Regions from separate parts of the Variovorax sp. VRV01 genome, predicted to be linked through region 2. Evidence: riboswitches for the same ligand, from Rfam matches in the RefSeq annotation. Region 2 holds a riboswitch; the other holds the start of a gene.
What was found. Region 2 has a riboswitch for glycine ahead of IB278_RS21475 (D-amino acid dehydrogenase). Riboswitches for the same ligand answer to the same signal wherever they lie in the genome.
Positions count from the first base shown of each region.

Region 1: it holds a riboswitch for glycine, as region 2 does, so the genes downstream of both, gcvT (glycine cleavage system aminomethyltransferase GcvT) here and IB278_RS21475 (D-amino acid dehydrogenase) in region 2, are expected to answer to the same signal.

Region 1 is NZ_JACVBS010000004.1:368,606-376,060, forward strand. It holds gene denD (D-erythronate dehydrogenase) at 1-364, shown strand, start outside; gene IB278_RS10050 (TRAP transporter substrate-binding protein) at 429-1,400, shown strand; gene IB278_RS10055 (TRAP transporter small permease) at 1,483-1,977, shown strand; gene IB278_RS10060 (TRAP transporter large permease) at 1,974-3,251, shown strand; gene IB278_RS10065 (hypothetical protein) at 3,401-3,949, shown strand; glycine riboswitch at 3,981-4,071, shown strand; glycine riboswitch at 4,084-4,199, shown strand; gene gcvT (glycine cleavage system aminomethyltransferase GcvT) at 4,245-5,423, shown strand; gene gcvH (glycine cleavage system protein GcvH) at 5,471-5,842, shown strand; gene gcvP (aminomethyl-transferring glycine dehydrogenase) at 5,893-7,455, shown strand, end outside.
Region 2 is NZ_JACVBS010000012.1:127,059-134,513, reverse strand. It holds gene IB278_RS21495 (LysE family translocator) at 1-314, opposite strand, end outside; gene IB278_RS21490 (PLP-dependent aminotransferase family protein) at 418-1,833, shown strand; gene IB278_RS21485 (PhaM family polyhydroxyalkanoate granule multifunctional regulatory protein) at 1,924-2,667, shown strand; gene IB278_RS21480 (FIST N-terminal domain-containing protein) at 2,713-3,993, shown strand; gene IB278_RS21475 (D-amino acid dehydrogenase) at 4,012-5,313, opposite strand; glycine riboswitch at 5,405-5,511, opposite strand; glycine riboswitch at 5,558-5,644, opposite strand; gene rfbB (dTDP-glucose 4,6-dehydratase) at 5,738-6,820, shown strand; gene rfbD (dTDP-4-dehydrorhamnose reductase) at 6,817-7,455, shown strand, end outside.

The DNA of each region.
Region 1 (7,455 bases), on a different contig from region 2:
GGTGCCCGACGAGACGCCGGTGGCCATCGCGTCGCCGGCGCGCACCGTCGAAGGCATCCTGCGCGCCGCGCAGGCCAGCGATGCCGAATGGGGACCGCGCACCGCGCTCAACCTGCCCTCGCTTTCCACCACGGTGGGCGAAATGGCCGCCGCGCTCGAACGCGTGGCCGGCAAGGCGGCCACCGATCTGCTCGACCGCACGCCCGATCCGGTTATCCAGCGCATCGTGAAGACCTGGCCCGGGCGCATCAAAACCGCGCGCGCCGGCAAGCTCGGGCTCGTGCCCGACGCCAGCTTCGAGGCGGTCATTCGCGATTACGTCCGTGAAAATCCCGACGCAGTCAAACTGGTTATTGCGGCATAGTCATCGGTTGCGCGCGAAGCCGACGCTTTGCGACACCCCCCTTTCCATCTCAGGAGACAGAAGAATGAAATTGACCCGACTGGCCGCTGGCCTGGTTCTGGGCATGGGCATGGCCTGCGCGGCCTTTGCGCAGACGACCATGAAGATCAGCATCTCGACCGCGCAGAACTCGCACCAGGGCGTGGCCATCGACACCTTCGCCAAGGAAGTCGAAAAGCGCACGGGCGGCCGCTACAAGGTCCAGACCTTCTACAACGGCTCGCTCGGCGGCGAGCGCGAATCGATCGAGGCGGTGCAGCTGGGCACGCAGGAACTCGCGTTCTCCTCGACCGGCCCGGTGCCCAATTTCGTGCCCGAGACCAAGATCCTCGACGTGCCCTTCCTGTTCCGCGACAAGGCCCATGCGCGCGCCGTGCTCGACGGCCCGATCGGCCAGGACCTGCTCACCAAGTTCGACGCCAAGGGCTTCAAGGCGCTGGCCTGGGCCGAGAACGGCTTCCGCCACATGACCAACAGCAAGCGCGACGTGAAGGCGCCCGAAGACCTCAAGGGCCTGAAGATGCGCACCATGGAGAACCCGGTGCACATCGCCGCCTACAAGGGTTTCGGCATCATCACCACGCCCATGGCCTTCCCCGAGGTGTTCACCGCGCTGCAGCAGGGCACGGTCGACGGCCAGGAGAACCCGCTGCCGGTGATCATCTCCGCCAAGTTCGACCAGGTGCAAAAGCATCTTTCGCTCACGGGCCACGTCTATTCGCCCTGCATCTTCCTGATGAACAAGGCCTCGTTCGACAAGCTCAGCGCGGCCGACAAGCAGGCCTTCCTCGACGCCGCCAAGGAAGGCACCAAGGCCAACCGCGCCCGCGTGGACGAGGACGACGCCAAGGGCGTGGCCGACCTGCGCGCCAAGGGCATGACCGTGATCGAGAATGTCGACAAGGCCAAGTTCGTGGCCGCGCTCGCTCCGGTGAATGCGCAGTTCGAGAAGGACTTCGGCAAGGCCAATCTCGACAAGATCCGCGACTACAAGTAACCCCGGCTGCCGCCGCCCGGCGGCATGCCCCCGCCCGCCCAGACCGGTCTGGCGGGCTTTTTTGTTTTGAACGCGAGTGCAGATGAAAGAAAAATTCCTCGGCATCGAACGCTGGACCACCGGCGCCTCGATGCTTGCCGCCTGCCTGATGCTGGTCATTGCATCGGCCCTGGGCGTGTTCCAGATCGTGACCCGCTTCGTGCTCGAGCAGCCCGCCGAGTGGAGCGAGATCCTGATCCGCGTGAGCCTGATCTGGATGGTGTTTTTGGGCATACCGATGGCGTTTCGCCAGGGTGCCATGGTCAGCGTGGACGTGCTCTACCGCTGGAGCCCGCCGCGCATCAAGCGCGTGCTCGACGCGGTGGTGAGCATTGCCGCCCTCATCCTGATGCTGGTCATTCTCTGGTGGGGCTGGGACTACGCGATGCGCGGCCGCGTGCAGTCGATGGCCGGGCTCGAAAGCTTGTCGATGGTCTGGGCATACCTGGCGCTGCCGGTCGGCTCCGTCTTCTGCCTGTTCGGCATCGTTGGTAATTTTCTCGATCCCAAGCGGCTCGAACTGGAGACCGCGCAATGACACCAGTCATGGTTGCAACGATGGTGCTGTGTTTTGCACTGTCGGTTTCGGTGGCGGTTTCCATCGGGCTCGCGTCGATCCTGGGCATCCAGGTGGCCAATGCCAACATGCTGATCTCCGTCAAGGAGATGTTCAATTCGATCAACAAGTTTCCGCTGGCGGCGATTCCGTTCTTCATCCTGGCCGGCAACCTGATGGAAACCGGCGGCATCTCGCGGCGGCTGGTCGAGTTTGCCAAGAGCATCGTGGGCGGCGTACAGGGCGGCCTGCCGATGACCTGTGTGCTCACCTGCATGATCTTTGCGGCGGTGTCGGGTTCGTCGGTGGCCACCACCTTCGCCATTGGCGCGATCCTGATTCCGGCGCTCATCAAGCACGGCTATCCCACCGCCTACGCGGCGGCGCTGCAGGCCACCAGCGCCGAACTGGGCGTGATCATCCCGCCTTCGATTCCGATGATCCTCTACGGCGTGAGCGCCGAGGTCTCGATCGGCGAGCTGTTCATCGCGGGCTTCGGCCCCGGCATCCTGATCAGCCTGGCGCTGATGCTGTTCGTCTGGATCTACTGCAAGTGGAAGGGCTGGGGCAAGAACGATGGCGACGGCCGCATGCCCTTCGGCCGCGCGCTGTGGCAGGCCGGCTGGGCGCTGCTGATGCCCGTCATCATCCTGGGCGGCATCTACGGCGGCATCTTCACGCCCACCGAAGCCTCGGCCGTGGCGGTGTTCTATGCGCTGGTGGTGGGCGTCGTGATCTACCGCGAGATCAAGCCCGCGGACCTGTACGTGATCCTGCGCAAGTCGGTGCTGTCGTCGGCGGTGATCATGTTCATCATCGCCAATGCGGGCCTGTTCGCGTTCCTGATCACGCGCGCAGGCGTGCCCGACGCCATCGGCCACTGGCTGCAGGAAGTGCTGAAGTCGCCCGCGATGTTCCTGCTGGGCGTGAACGCGGCACTGTTCGTCATCGGCATGTTCATCGAGACCAGCGCGGCCATCATCGTGCTCGCGCCGATTCTCGCGCCAGTGGCGGTGCACTTCGGCATCGACCCGGTGCACTTCGGGCTCGTCATGGTAGTGAACCTTGCGCTCGGCATGATCACCCCGCCTTTCGGCGTGAACCTGTTCGCCGCCTGCACGGTGGCGCGCATCTCGCTCGACCGGATCGTGAAGTACCTGGTGCCCTTCGTGCTCGTGATCCTGGCCTGCCTGATGGTGATCACTTACGTGCCATGGATATCGCTGGCGCTGCGCGACCTGGTGTACGCCAAGTAGCGGAACGGCGCGAAAAACAAGGAAGAAACGGCAGCCTGTTCGCAGGCTGCTTTTTTTGTGCGGCGGCGCCGCTGTAAGGCAAACGTTTCACGAAGATGTCACCGCTTGCAACGATGCTGCAGCCCTCGATTCCCGAAAGCTGTGGCGCCATGTTTCCCACCAAGACCGACAAGGCACGCGACGAACTCCAGGGCCGCCAGCGCACGCTGAGCCAGCGCGAACGCGCCTTGCTGCTGATGGCCGACGGCCGGCGTTCGCTGACCGATTTCAGCCCGCTGTTCGCAAGCCGGACCGAAGCCGAGCAGGCGATCCAGGCGCTGATGCGCCAGGGCTACCTGCAGGACGCGCAGGCGGTGGCTGCCGCGGCAGCGCAGGCCGTGGCCCCGCCGCCCGCCCCGGTGCCCGCGGCCGACCCGATACGGCTCGCCACCTCGGCCGACAACTTCGACGGCAAGCGATCCCTGGCCACGACGCGCATGTTCCTGTTCGACATCTGCGAGCGCATGTTCGTGCGCCGCGACCCCAGGTTCGCGCTGCAGATGCGCGACGCCCTGCGCGAGGCGCGCGACCGCGGCGCGATGCTGACCATTGCCGCGCTGATGCTCACCGAGGTCGAGAAAGCCGCGGGCGCCGAGCGGGCCGAATCGCTGCGCGAGCGCATCGACCGGCTGCTGCCGCCGGCCGAGACCGTGCACTGAGCCGCAGACCGGACGGCCGCGATCCACTACACTCCCATGGTCAGGAGAGAGCCCCGCCAGCCGGGGCCGCCGAAGGCGCAGGGGTTTCCCGAACGCTCAGGCAAAAGGACTGACACAGCGCTGGCGCATGCCGGCGTTTCCTTGCTGGAGAGAGGCTGTTGCTTGCATCAATGCGATGCACCAGCCCACCGAAGGAGCAAACCCCGATCGTGGGGCGAATCTCTCAGGTAAAGCGGACAGCAGGGGTGGCCCATGGCTCGCGCCATGGAATTCGTCTGCCCCTTTGGAGTGCCCCGTGGCCGCATCCTCCGACGCCTCTTCCGCCGAACAACTCCTGAAGACCCCGCTGTACGGCCTGCACGTGGAGCTCGGCGCCCGCATGGTGCCGTTTGCCGGCTATTCGATGCCGGTGCAGTACCCCGCCGGCCTCATGGCCGAGCACAGGCACACGCGCGATGCGGCCGGCCTGTTCGACATCTCGCACATGGGCCAGCTGCGCCTGGTGGGCCCGGACGCGGCGGCCGCCTTCGAAACCCTGATGCCGGTCGACGTGATCGACCTCGCCGCCGGCAAGCAGCGCTATGGCCTGCTGCTGAACGACGAGGGCGGCATCCTCGACGACCTGATGTTCTTCAACGAGGGCCACGGCTCGATCTTCGTGATCGTCAACGGCGCCTGCAAGGTGGCGGACATCGCCCACATCCAGCAGCAGATCGGCGCACGCTGCGAAGTGCAGCCCATGCCCGACCACGCGCTGCTCGCGCTGCAGGGGCCGCAGGCGGCCACGGTGCTGGCGCGGCTGTCGCCCGGCATCGAGCGCTTCGTGTTCATGACGGGCGGCGCGGTGCAGATCGGCGGCATTCCGGCCTTCGCCACGCGCAGCGGCTACACCGGCGAGGACGGCTTCGAGATCTCGGTGGCCGGCCAGAATGCAGAGGCGCTGGCCCGCCTGCTGCTGGCGCAGCCCGAGGTCAAGCCCATCGGCCTGGGCGCACGCAATTCGCTGCGGCTGGAAGCGGGGCTGTGCCTCTACGGCAACGACATCGACACCGCCACCACGCCGGTCGAGGCCTCGCTGAACTGGGCGATCCAGAAGGTGCGCCGCACGGGCGGCGCGCGCGAAGGCGGCTTCCCCGGCGCGGCCAAAGTCCTGGCCCAGCTCGCCGCCGCCACGGCCGGCGCCGCGGGCCACACCGACCATGACACGCTGAAGCGCAAGCGCGTCGGCCTCGTGGCGCTGGAACGCATTCCGGTGCGCGACGGCACCGTGCTGCAATCCTTCGAAGGCCACGACATCGGCTTTGTCACGAGCGGCCTGCTCGGCCCGACGGCCGACCGCCCGATTGCCATGGGCTACGTGGCCACCGCGTTTTCCGAGCCCGGCACGCGCGTTCAGGCCATCGTGCGCGGCAAGCCGGTGCCGATGGAAGTCTCGACCCTGCCTTTCGTGCCCACGCGCTACTACCGCGGCTAGGCGCTGCGCGCCCCCATCATCATTTTTTCCACGAGGAGTTTTCCACCATGAGCATCAAGTACACCAAGGACCACGAATGGGTCTCGGCCGAAGGCAACGCAGCCACCGTCGGCATCACCGTGCATGCGCAGGACGCGCTCGGCGACGTGGTCTTTGTCGACCTGCCTGAAGTCGGCAAGACCTTTGCACAGGGCGAGGTGGCCGGTGTCGTCGAATCGGTCAAGGCCGCGGCCGATGTGTTCATGCCCGTGTCGGGCGAGATCACCGAAGTGAACGAAGCCCTGCGCGCCGATCCCTCGCTCGCCAACACCGACCCGCTGGCCGCGGGCTGGTTCTTCAAGGTCAAGCTCAGCGAGCCGGCGCAGCTCGACGCGCTGCTCGACGCCGCCAGCTACGACAAGTTCGCTGCCGAGTCCTGATCCGCCGAGTTCGCAAGCCGCTTTTTCCTCATCCCCGAGCCTTCACCGCCATGCCGATTCCCGCCCTTCCCTCTTTGCAACAACTGGAGAACGCCGAAGAGTTTCTCGCCCGCCACATCGGCATCGATGCGGCCGACGAGGCGCGCATGCTGCCGGTGATCGGCTCGGAAACGCGCGCGGAGCTCATCGACGGCATCGTGCCTGCGGCCATCCGCCGGGCGAAGCCGATGCGGCTGCCGGCACCGGCCACCGAGGCCGATGCGCTGGCCGAGCTGAAGGCAATCGCGGCAAAGAACAAGGTCTTCCGGAGTTTCATCGGCCAGGGTTACTACGGCACGCACACGCCGGGCGTCATCCTGCGCAACGTGCTCGAGAACCCCGCCTGGTACACGGCCTACACGCCCTACCAGGCCGAGATTTCGCAGGGCCGCATGGAAGCGCTGCTCAACTTCCAGACCATGGTGTGCGACCTCACGGGCATGGCCATCGCCAATGCCTCGATGCTCGACGAAGCCACGGCCGCGGCCGAGGCCATGACGCTCGCCAAGCGCAGCGTCAAGAGCAAGAGCAACGTGTTCCTCGTGTCGGGCGACTGCCACCCGCAGACCATCGAGGTCATCAAGACGCGCGCCGCGCCGCTGGGCATCGAGGTCAAGGTCAGCACCGTCTCCGAGACGCTGCCGCACCTGATGGTGAGCGGCGAATTCTTCGGCGTGCTCGCGCAGTACCCCGCCACCACCGGCCATGTGCACGACCTGCGCCCGCTTGCGGGCCATGCGCACCAGTGCGACGCCGCCTTCTGCGTGGCCGCCGACCTGCTCGCGCTCACCCTGCTCGCGCCCCCCGGTGAGTGGGACGCCGACATCGTCTGCGGCACCACGCAGCGCTTCGGCATGCCGATGTGCAACGGCGGCCCGCACGCGGCCTACCTGGCCTGCCGCGACGAGTTCAAGCGCTCGCTGCCGGGCCGCCTGGTCGGCGTGAGTGTCGACACGCACGGCCAGCCCGCCTACCGCCTCGCGCTGCAGACGCGCGAGCAGCACATCCGCCGCGAGAAGGCCACCTCCAACATCTGTACCGCCCAGGTGCTGCCGGCCGTGGTGGCCAGCATGTACGCCGTGTACCACGGGCCCGACGGCCTCACGCGCATTGCGCAGCGCGTGGCCGCGCTCACGGCCATCCTCGCGCAGGGCCTCGCGCAAATGGGCCGCGAGCCGGTCAATGCCACCGCCTTCGATTCGCTGACCATCCGCACCGGCGACGACACGCCCAGGATCATCGAGCGCGCCCAGGCTGCGGGCGTCAACCTGCGCCAGCGCCTGCAGCAGCACCTGGGCATTTCGCTCGACGAGACCACCACGCGCGCCGACATCGAGACGCTCTGGGCGCTGTTCGTGCCGGCCGGCACGCCGATGCCGCGCTTCGACGACCTGGCCAACACGGCGCCGCGCCTGCCCGAGGACCTGCGCCGCACCAGCGCCTTTCTCACGCACCCGGTGTTCAACACCCACAAGAGCGAAACCGCGATGCTGCGCTACATCCGCAGCCTGTCGGACAAGGACCTCGCCCTCGACCGCAGCATGATCCCGCTCGGCAGCTGCACCATGAAGCTC
Region 2 (7,455 bases):
TTCAGGCCGGCGCCGTCCGCGCGGCCGAGCGTGCCGCTGCCGCTCAGCTTGTAGGCCAGCCACAGCAGGTAGCCCACGCCCAGCGCCTTGATGGCCAGGCGCAGCGAAGGCACCGCCACCACCAGCGCGCCGATGCCGGCGGCGCACAGCACCAGCAGCAGCGTCCAGCCGACCGGCACGGCCACCACGAAGCGCATCGCGCGCGGCAGGCCGCCATTGGCCGCCAGGGCGGTGGAAAGCGTGGTGTTGGGACCGGGCGAGAAACTCATCGCCGTGGCCAACACCAGCAGCGCGGTGAATTCTTGCCAGTTCATTGCATACACTCTAAACTTTCACACCATTACAGTTCCGATACAGTTGGTCGAACATATACCAAAACTGTATTGGTCTTTCTTTCGACACAGAAGCCGGGCCCAGATGCTGACACGAACCTCCACCCAGTCGCTCACGGGGCAATTGGCCGACCGGCTGGCCGAACGCATCCGCACCCGGCTGCTGCCGCCCGGCGCGCGCCTGCCCTCGGTGCGCGAATGCGCGCGCCAGCAGGGCGTGAGCCCCTACACGGTGGTGGCCGCCTACGACCAACTGCTGGCGCAGGGCCTGGTCGAGGCGCGCCGCCAGCGCGGCTTCTACGTGCGCGATTCGGCGCCGGCGCAGGAGGGCCGCCCGCCCAATGCGGCGCCCATGGTCGCCCAGATGATGGCCTCGCGCGTGCCGGCCGATGCAAGCTCGCTCATCCGCAGCATGTTCCACCGGCCCAGCGACAAGCCGCAGCCGGGCATGGGCGTGTTCCCGCCCGAATGGATGTCCTCCACCTTCATGCCGACGGCCGTGCGCCGCATGACCAGTACAGCGGCGCTGCAGGAGCTGTCGCTCCAGTACGGCGAACCCTCGGGCGACGCCGCGCTGCGCCGCAGCCTCTCGAACAAGCTCGTGGGCATCAACGTGCCCGCCGCGCCCGACCAGATCGTGACCACGGTGGGCGCCACGCATGCGCTCGACATCGTGAGCCGCACGCTGCTGCGCGCCGGCGATCCGGTGATGGTCGAGGAGCCCGGCTGGGCGCTGGAGTTCGCGCGGCTCGAGGCGCTGGGCATGCGCATCCTGCCGGTGCCGCGCCGCGCCGACGGGCCCGACCTGGAGGTAATGGCGCAGTACTGCCAGCTGCACAACCCCAAGCTCTTCGTCAGCGTGAGCGTGCTGCACAACCCGACCGGCTACAGCCTCACGCCCGGCAGCGCGCACCGCGTGCTCAAGCTCGCCAACGAGCACGACTTCCACATCGTCGAGGACGACACCTACAGCCATCTCGCGCCCGAGCACGCCACGCGGCTCAGCGCCCTCGACGGGCTGCAGCGCACCATCTACGTCAGCGGCTTCGCCAAGATCCTGGCGCCCAATTGGCGCATCGGCTTCCTGGCCGCCTCGCCAGAACTGAAGGAGCGGCTGCTCGAGACCAAGCTGCTGGCCACGCTCACCACGCCCACGCTGTTCGAGCGGGCGCTTTCGTGGTGCATCGACCAGGGGCAGCTGCGGCGGCATGCCGAGCGCATCCGCATCCGGCTCGACGGCGCGCGCGGCCGCGCGGTGAAGCTCGCGATGGCGCACGGTTGCAGCTTCGCGTCGGAGCCGGCGGGCCTGTTCGGCTGGGTCGACACCGGCGTGGACACCGACGCGCTCACCCAGCGCATGCTCGACCAGGGCTACCTGCTCGCGCCGGGCTCGCTGTTCCATGCGCGGCGGCCGCCGAGCACGATGATGCGGATCAATTTCGCGACCTCGCAGGACGCGGCGTTCTGGAAGGTGTTCAGCAAGGTGCGCGCGGAACTCTGACGGCTCGAACGGGCGGGGCTGGCAGGCCCAAAACGGCGGTGCCTTGGAGTAAGCTGGCATCACAAGAAAACCCAACCCGGAGACCTCCGCATGAGCAATGCCAGCCAACCCTTCGACTTCAGCCAATTCGTCCCCGGATTCGATTTTCTGAAGAACCTTGCCGGCGGTGGCGCCGGCGGTTCGGCGGGCGGCGCGGTGCCCGGGTTGCCGAGCCTCGCGAGCTGGGTGGCCCCCACGCTGAGCGTGGAAGAGGTCGACAAGCGCATCCAGGAACTCAAGACGGTGCAGTACTGGCTCGAGCAGAACGGCCACGCGCTCAAGGCCACCATCCAGGCGCTCGAAGTGCAAAAGATGACACTTTCGACCTTGCGCGGCATGAACGTGCGGATGGAAGATATCGCCAGCGCGTTCACCAAGCAGGCGGCCGCCGTGGCGCCTGCCGCTGCTGCGCCGGCACCCGCACCGGCGGCTGCGGCGCCGGCCGAACCGGAAGCCGAGCCCGAAGAAGCCCCGGCGCCTGCGAAGAAAGCGCGCAGCAAGCCGGCTTCAGGCGGTGGTGGCGGCAATGGCGGCGCCGGCGTGATCGATCCGATGCAATGGTGGGGCTCGCTGACTGAGCAGTTCCAGCAGATCGCGAGTTCGGCGCTGCAGGATGCGGCCCAGCTCAAGGTGCCGGCCATGGCCCAGCCGATGGCCGATGCGGTGGGCAAGGCCATGGGCAAGCCGGCGGCGGCTCCCACGGCCTCGAAGCCCGCGGCCAGGAAGGCGGCAGCGCCCGCCGCCGCAAAGAAGGCATCGGCCGCCGCGCGCAAGCGAACGGCCGGCCGGCGCTGACGTCATACACACACATTTCTTGAAGAGAACGGGTTGGCACGCATCATGAAGCTGTTTCCTTCCGGCCATGCCACCCACCCGCAATGGCGCATGGCAGCCGGCCTCGTGCTGGCCCAGTTGCGCGCGCAGATGGCGCTGCCCGACTACGCGGCGTCGCCCACGCTCGGGCTGCTCTACATCACCGACCACTACGCGTCGGATGCGCAGGACATCCTCGACCACCTGAGCGCCGAACTGCCCGAGGTCACCGACTGGTCCGGCACGGTCGGCATCGGCGTCTCGGCCAACAACGCCGAATATTTCGACGAGCCCGGCCTGAGCCTGATGCTCTGCGCATTGCCGAGCGACCAGTACCGCGTGTTCTCCGGCGTGGCGCCGCTGGGCAATTCGGAAATGAGCGGCTTCGAGGCCCATACGGCGCTCGTGCACGCGGACCCCGCCACCCCCGACCTGACCGAACTCATCGGCGAGATGGCGGGCCGCACCAACACCGGCTATCTGTTCGGCGGGCTCTCGTCGGGCCGTGCGGGCGCGCTGCAGTTCGCGGTCGGCGGCAACGGCAACATCCGCGGGCACGGCGCCGCGGGCGGCGTGTTTTCGGGCGGCCTGTCGGGCGTGGTGTTCGGCGAAGGCGTGCGGCTGGTGTCGCGCGTCACCCAGGGCTGCCAGCCGCTGCGCTCGGGCGCGGGGCGCGAGCGCGAGATCACCGAAGCCGACGGCAACCTGCTGCTCAAGCTCGACGGCGAGCCCGCGCTCGACGTGCTGCTGGCCGACCTGCAGGTGTCGCTCGAGCGGCCGCAGGAAGCCATCGACGCCGTGCGCGCCACCCTGGTGGGCCTCGCCGACGCCGGCAGTGACGGCATCCGCCGCACCGGTGACCTGGGGGCCGACGTGCTGGTGCGCCACATCATCGGACTGGATCCCACGCGCCGCGGCATCGCGATTGCCGACGTGGCGGAGGCCGGCATGCGCCTGACCTTCTGCCGCCGCAATGCGCAGGCCGCGCGCGCCGACCTGATGCGCATCTGCGCGGAAATCCGCGAGGAACTCGAGCCCGAGGAGCAGACGCTGGCCACCGCGCGCGCCGTCGCGGCCGGGGAGGCCGAAGCCGCGCCGCATCCGGCGCGCCGCATCGCGGGCGCCGTGTACGTGAGCTGCTCGGGGCGCGGCGGGCCGCATTTCGGCGCGCCGGGCGCCGAGCTGCAGATCGTGCGGCACGCGCTGGGCGACGTGCCGCTGGTCGGCTTCTTCGCCGCGGGCGAAATCGCCCGCCACCATCTTTACGGCTACACCGGCGTGCTGACGGTGTTCACCAGCAAGGACTGAACCCAGCCCTGCCTGTGTTCAGGCCGGTTGCAGCACGCGCGCTGCCGGCGCAGGCAGGCCGGTGAACGCAAAGTCCACCTCGGGCGCGAGCCCGCTCACGATGCGCGCGATCGACTTGCCCGAACCGCAGGCGTGCGTCCAGCCGAGCGTGCCATGGCCGGTGTTCAGGTACAGGTTCGGCAGTTTCGTCTTGCCGATCAGCGGCACGTTGCTCGGTGTCGCGGGGCGCAGGCCGGTCCAGAACTGGGCCTGCGTGGTGTCGCCGGCGCCCGGAAAAAGTTCTTCGACGCGCCGCACGATCGCCTCGCAGCGCACGCGGTTCAGGTCGCGGTCGTAGCCGTTGAGCTCGGCCGTTCCGGCAATGCGCAGGCGGTCGCCCGAGGCCGAGGTGTAGCGCGAGAACACGAGCTTGAACTCGTCATCGGTCAGCGAAACCTGGTGCGCCCTGGAGGCGTCCTTCACCGGCAGCGTCACCGAATAGCCCTTGGCCGGATAGATCGGCAGCCGGATGCCCAGCGGCGCGGCAACGATCGGGCTCAGCGAACCCATCGCGAGCACGAAGGCGTCGCCGCGGATGCGCTGGAAGCGGCCTTCGCTATCGGTGGCTTCGACATGGTCGATGCTGCCGCCGGCCTCGCGCAGCGCCGTGACCGTGTGGCTCATGAGGAACTTCACGCCCGCTGCGGCCGCGCGCTTCGCCAGCTCGCGCGCAAAAAGGTTCGCGTCGCCGGACTCGTCCTCCGCCGTGTAAGTGGCGCCGGCCAGCTTCGGGCGGATGTGGGCGAGGGCGGGCTCGATCTTCACAGCCTCATCGGCCGAGATCACCCGCCGCTCGCAGCCGAGCGCGCGCATCTGTTCGGCCGGCTCCAGGGCGCCGTCGAACTCCTTTTGCGTCGTATAGAAGTGCAGGATGCCCTGCGTGCGCTGGTCGTAATCCAGGCCGGTGTCGCGGCGCAGCTGCTGCAGCACGTCGCGGCTGTAGGTGCCCAGTCGCACGATCTGCTCGATGTTGTGCCGGGTGCGCGCCGGCGTGCATTCGCGCAGGAACTGCAGGCCCCAGAGCCACTGGCGCATGTCGGCGCGGATGCGAAAGAGCAGCGGCGCGTCTTCCTTGCCCAGCCATTGCAGCACCTTGAGCGGAGCGCTCGGGTTGGCCCAGGGCTCGGCATGGCTGACCGAAATCTGCCCGCCGTTGGCAAAGCTGGTTTCGGCGGCCGGCGTGGCCTGCCGGTCGATCACGGTCACCTCGTGGCCGAGTTGCTGGAGGAAGTAAGCCGAAGTCACGCCGAGCAGGCCGGCGCCAAGAACGATCACGCGCATTTCAAGTACCTTTTGAAGATGGGCACTTGAACGGCGGACTTGGTGTGCTACTGATTCAATAGCGAGCAACCGGACGAACGCCGTCCAAGTCGCCGCTCCCCCTGTCCTTGGTACCTGAGAGATTCACCTGTTGCACCTTGCAACGGGTTTGCTCCTTCGGTGCATCGCGCGGGGCGATGGCTCTCCAGACGGCCTGTCAATTGATGCAGTACATGCCACGCAACTCTTTGAAAGAACTTCAAGGTTACGTTCGGCCGACCTGAGCGTTTATGGGAGTTTGCGCCTTCGGTGGAGTAGTCGTAAGTACTACTCGCTCTCCTGCAGTAAACGATTGTAGGCGGAGGCCGCAAAGCCGCCAACCATGAATTTTGACAATTCAGAGCAATGGGATAATTGTCATCGATTCGAAACTTCGGGGAGACTCATGATCCTGGTAACCGGCGGCGCGGGCTTCATCGGCGCCAACTTCGTACTCGACTGGCTGGCGCAGAGCGACGAGCCTGTCGTGAATCTCGACAAACTGACCTACGCCGGCAATCTCGAGACGCTCGCGTCCCTCAAGGGCGACCCGCGGCACATCTTCGCGCAGGGCGACATCGGCGACAGCGCCCTGGTCGATCGCCTGCTGGCCGAGCACAAACCGCGGGCCATTGTGAACTTTGCCGCGGAATCACACGTCGACCGCTCCATCCACGGCCCCGAAGACTTCGTGCAGACCAACGTGCTCGGCACCTTCCGCCTGCTCGAGTCCGTGCGCGGCTACTGGAGCGCGCTGCCGGCCGAACAGAAGGCCGCCTTCCGCTTCCTGCACGTGTCCACCGACGAGGTCTACGGCTCGCTCTCCAAGACCGACCCCGCCTTCACCGAAGACAACAAGTACGAGCCCAACAGCCCCTACTCGGCCAGCAAGGCCGCCAGCGACCACCTCGTGCGCGCCTGGCACCACACCTACGGCCTGCCGGTCGTCACCACCAACTGCTCCAACAACTACGGGCCCTTCCACTTCCCCGAGAAGCTCATCCCGCTGATGATCGTCAACGCGCTGGCCGGCAAGCCCCTGCCCGTGTACGGCGACGGCATGCAGGTGCGCGACTGGCTCTACGTGAAGGACCACTGCAGCGCCATCCGGCGCGTGCTCGAAGCCGGCAAGCTCGGCGAGACCTACAACGTCGGCGGCTGGAACGAGAAGCCCAACATCGAGATCGTCAACACCGTCTGCGCCCTGCTCGACGAACTGCGCCCGCGCGCCGACGGCAAGCCCTACAAGGCGCAGATCAGCTACGTCACCGATCGCCCCGGCCACGACCGGCGCTACGCCATCGACGCGCGCAAGCTCGAACGCGAGCTCGGCTGGAAGCCCGCCGAAACCTTCGACAGCGGCATCCGCAAGACCGTCGAGTGGTACCTTGCCAACGGCGAATGGGTGCGCAACGTGCAAAGCGGCGCCTACCGCGAATGGGTCGAGAAGCAATACGACGCCGCACCCGCGGCCAAGGCTGCGGCATGAAGCTGCTGCTGCTGGGCAAGGGCGGCCAGGTCGGCTGGGAGCTGCAACGCAGCCTCGCACCGCTGGGTGAACTGGTCGCGCTCGATTTCGACAGCACCGACTTCAACGCCGACTTCAGCCGCCCCGAGCAACTGGCCGAAACCGTGCTGAAAGTGCGCCCCGACGTCATCGTCAATGCCGCGGCGCACACCGCCGTCGACAAGGCCGAGAGCGAGCCCGAGTTCGCGCGCAAGCTCAACGCCACCTCGCCCGGCGTGGTGGCCGAGGCCGCGCAGCAGATCGGCGCGCTCATGGTGCACTACTCCACCGACTACGTCTTCGACGGCAGCGGAAGCACGCCCTGGCAGGAAGACGACGCCACCGGTCCGCTCAGCGTGTATGGCCGCACCAAGCTTGAAGGCGAGCAACTGGTGGCCCAGCACTGCGCGAAGCACCTGATCTTTCGCACCAGCTGGGTCTATGCCGCGCGCGGCGGCAACTTTGCCAAGACCATGCTGCGCATCGCCAAGGAGCGCGATCGCCTGACCGTCATCGACGATCAGTTCGGCGCGCCCACCGGCGCCGAGTTGCTGGCCGACGTCACGGCGCACGCCATCCGCGCCACCTTGCAGGACCCGGCGAAGGCCGGCCTATAC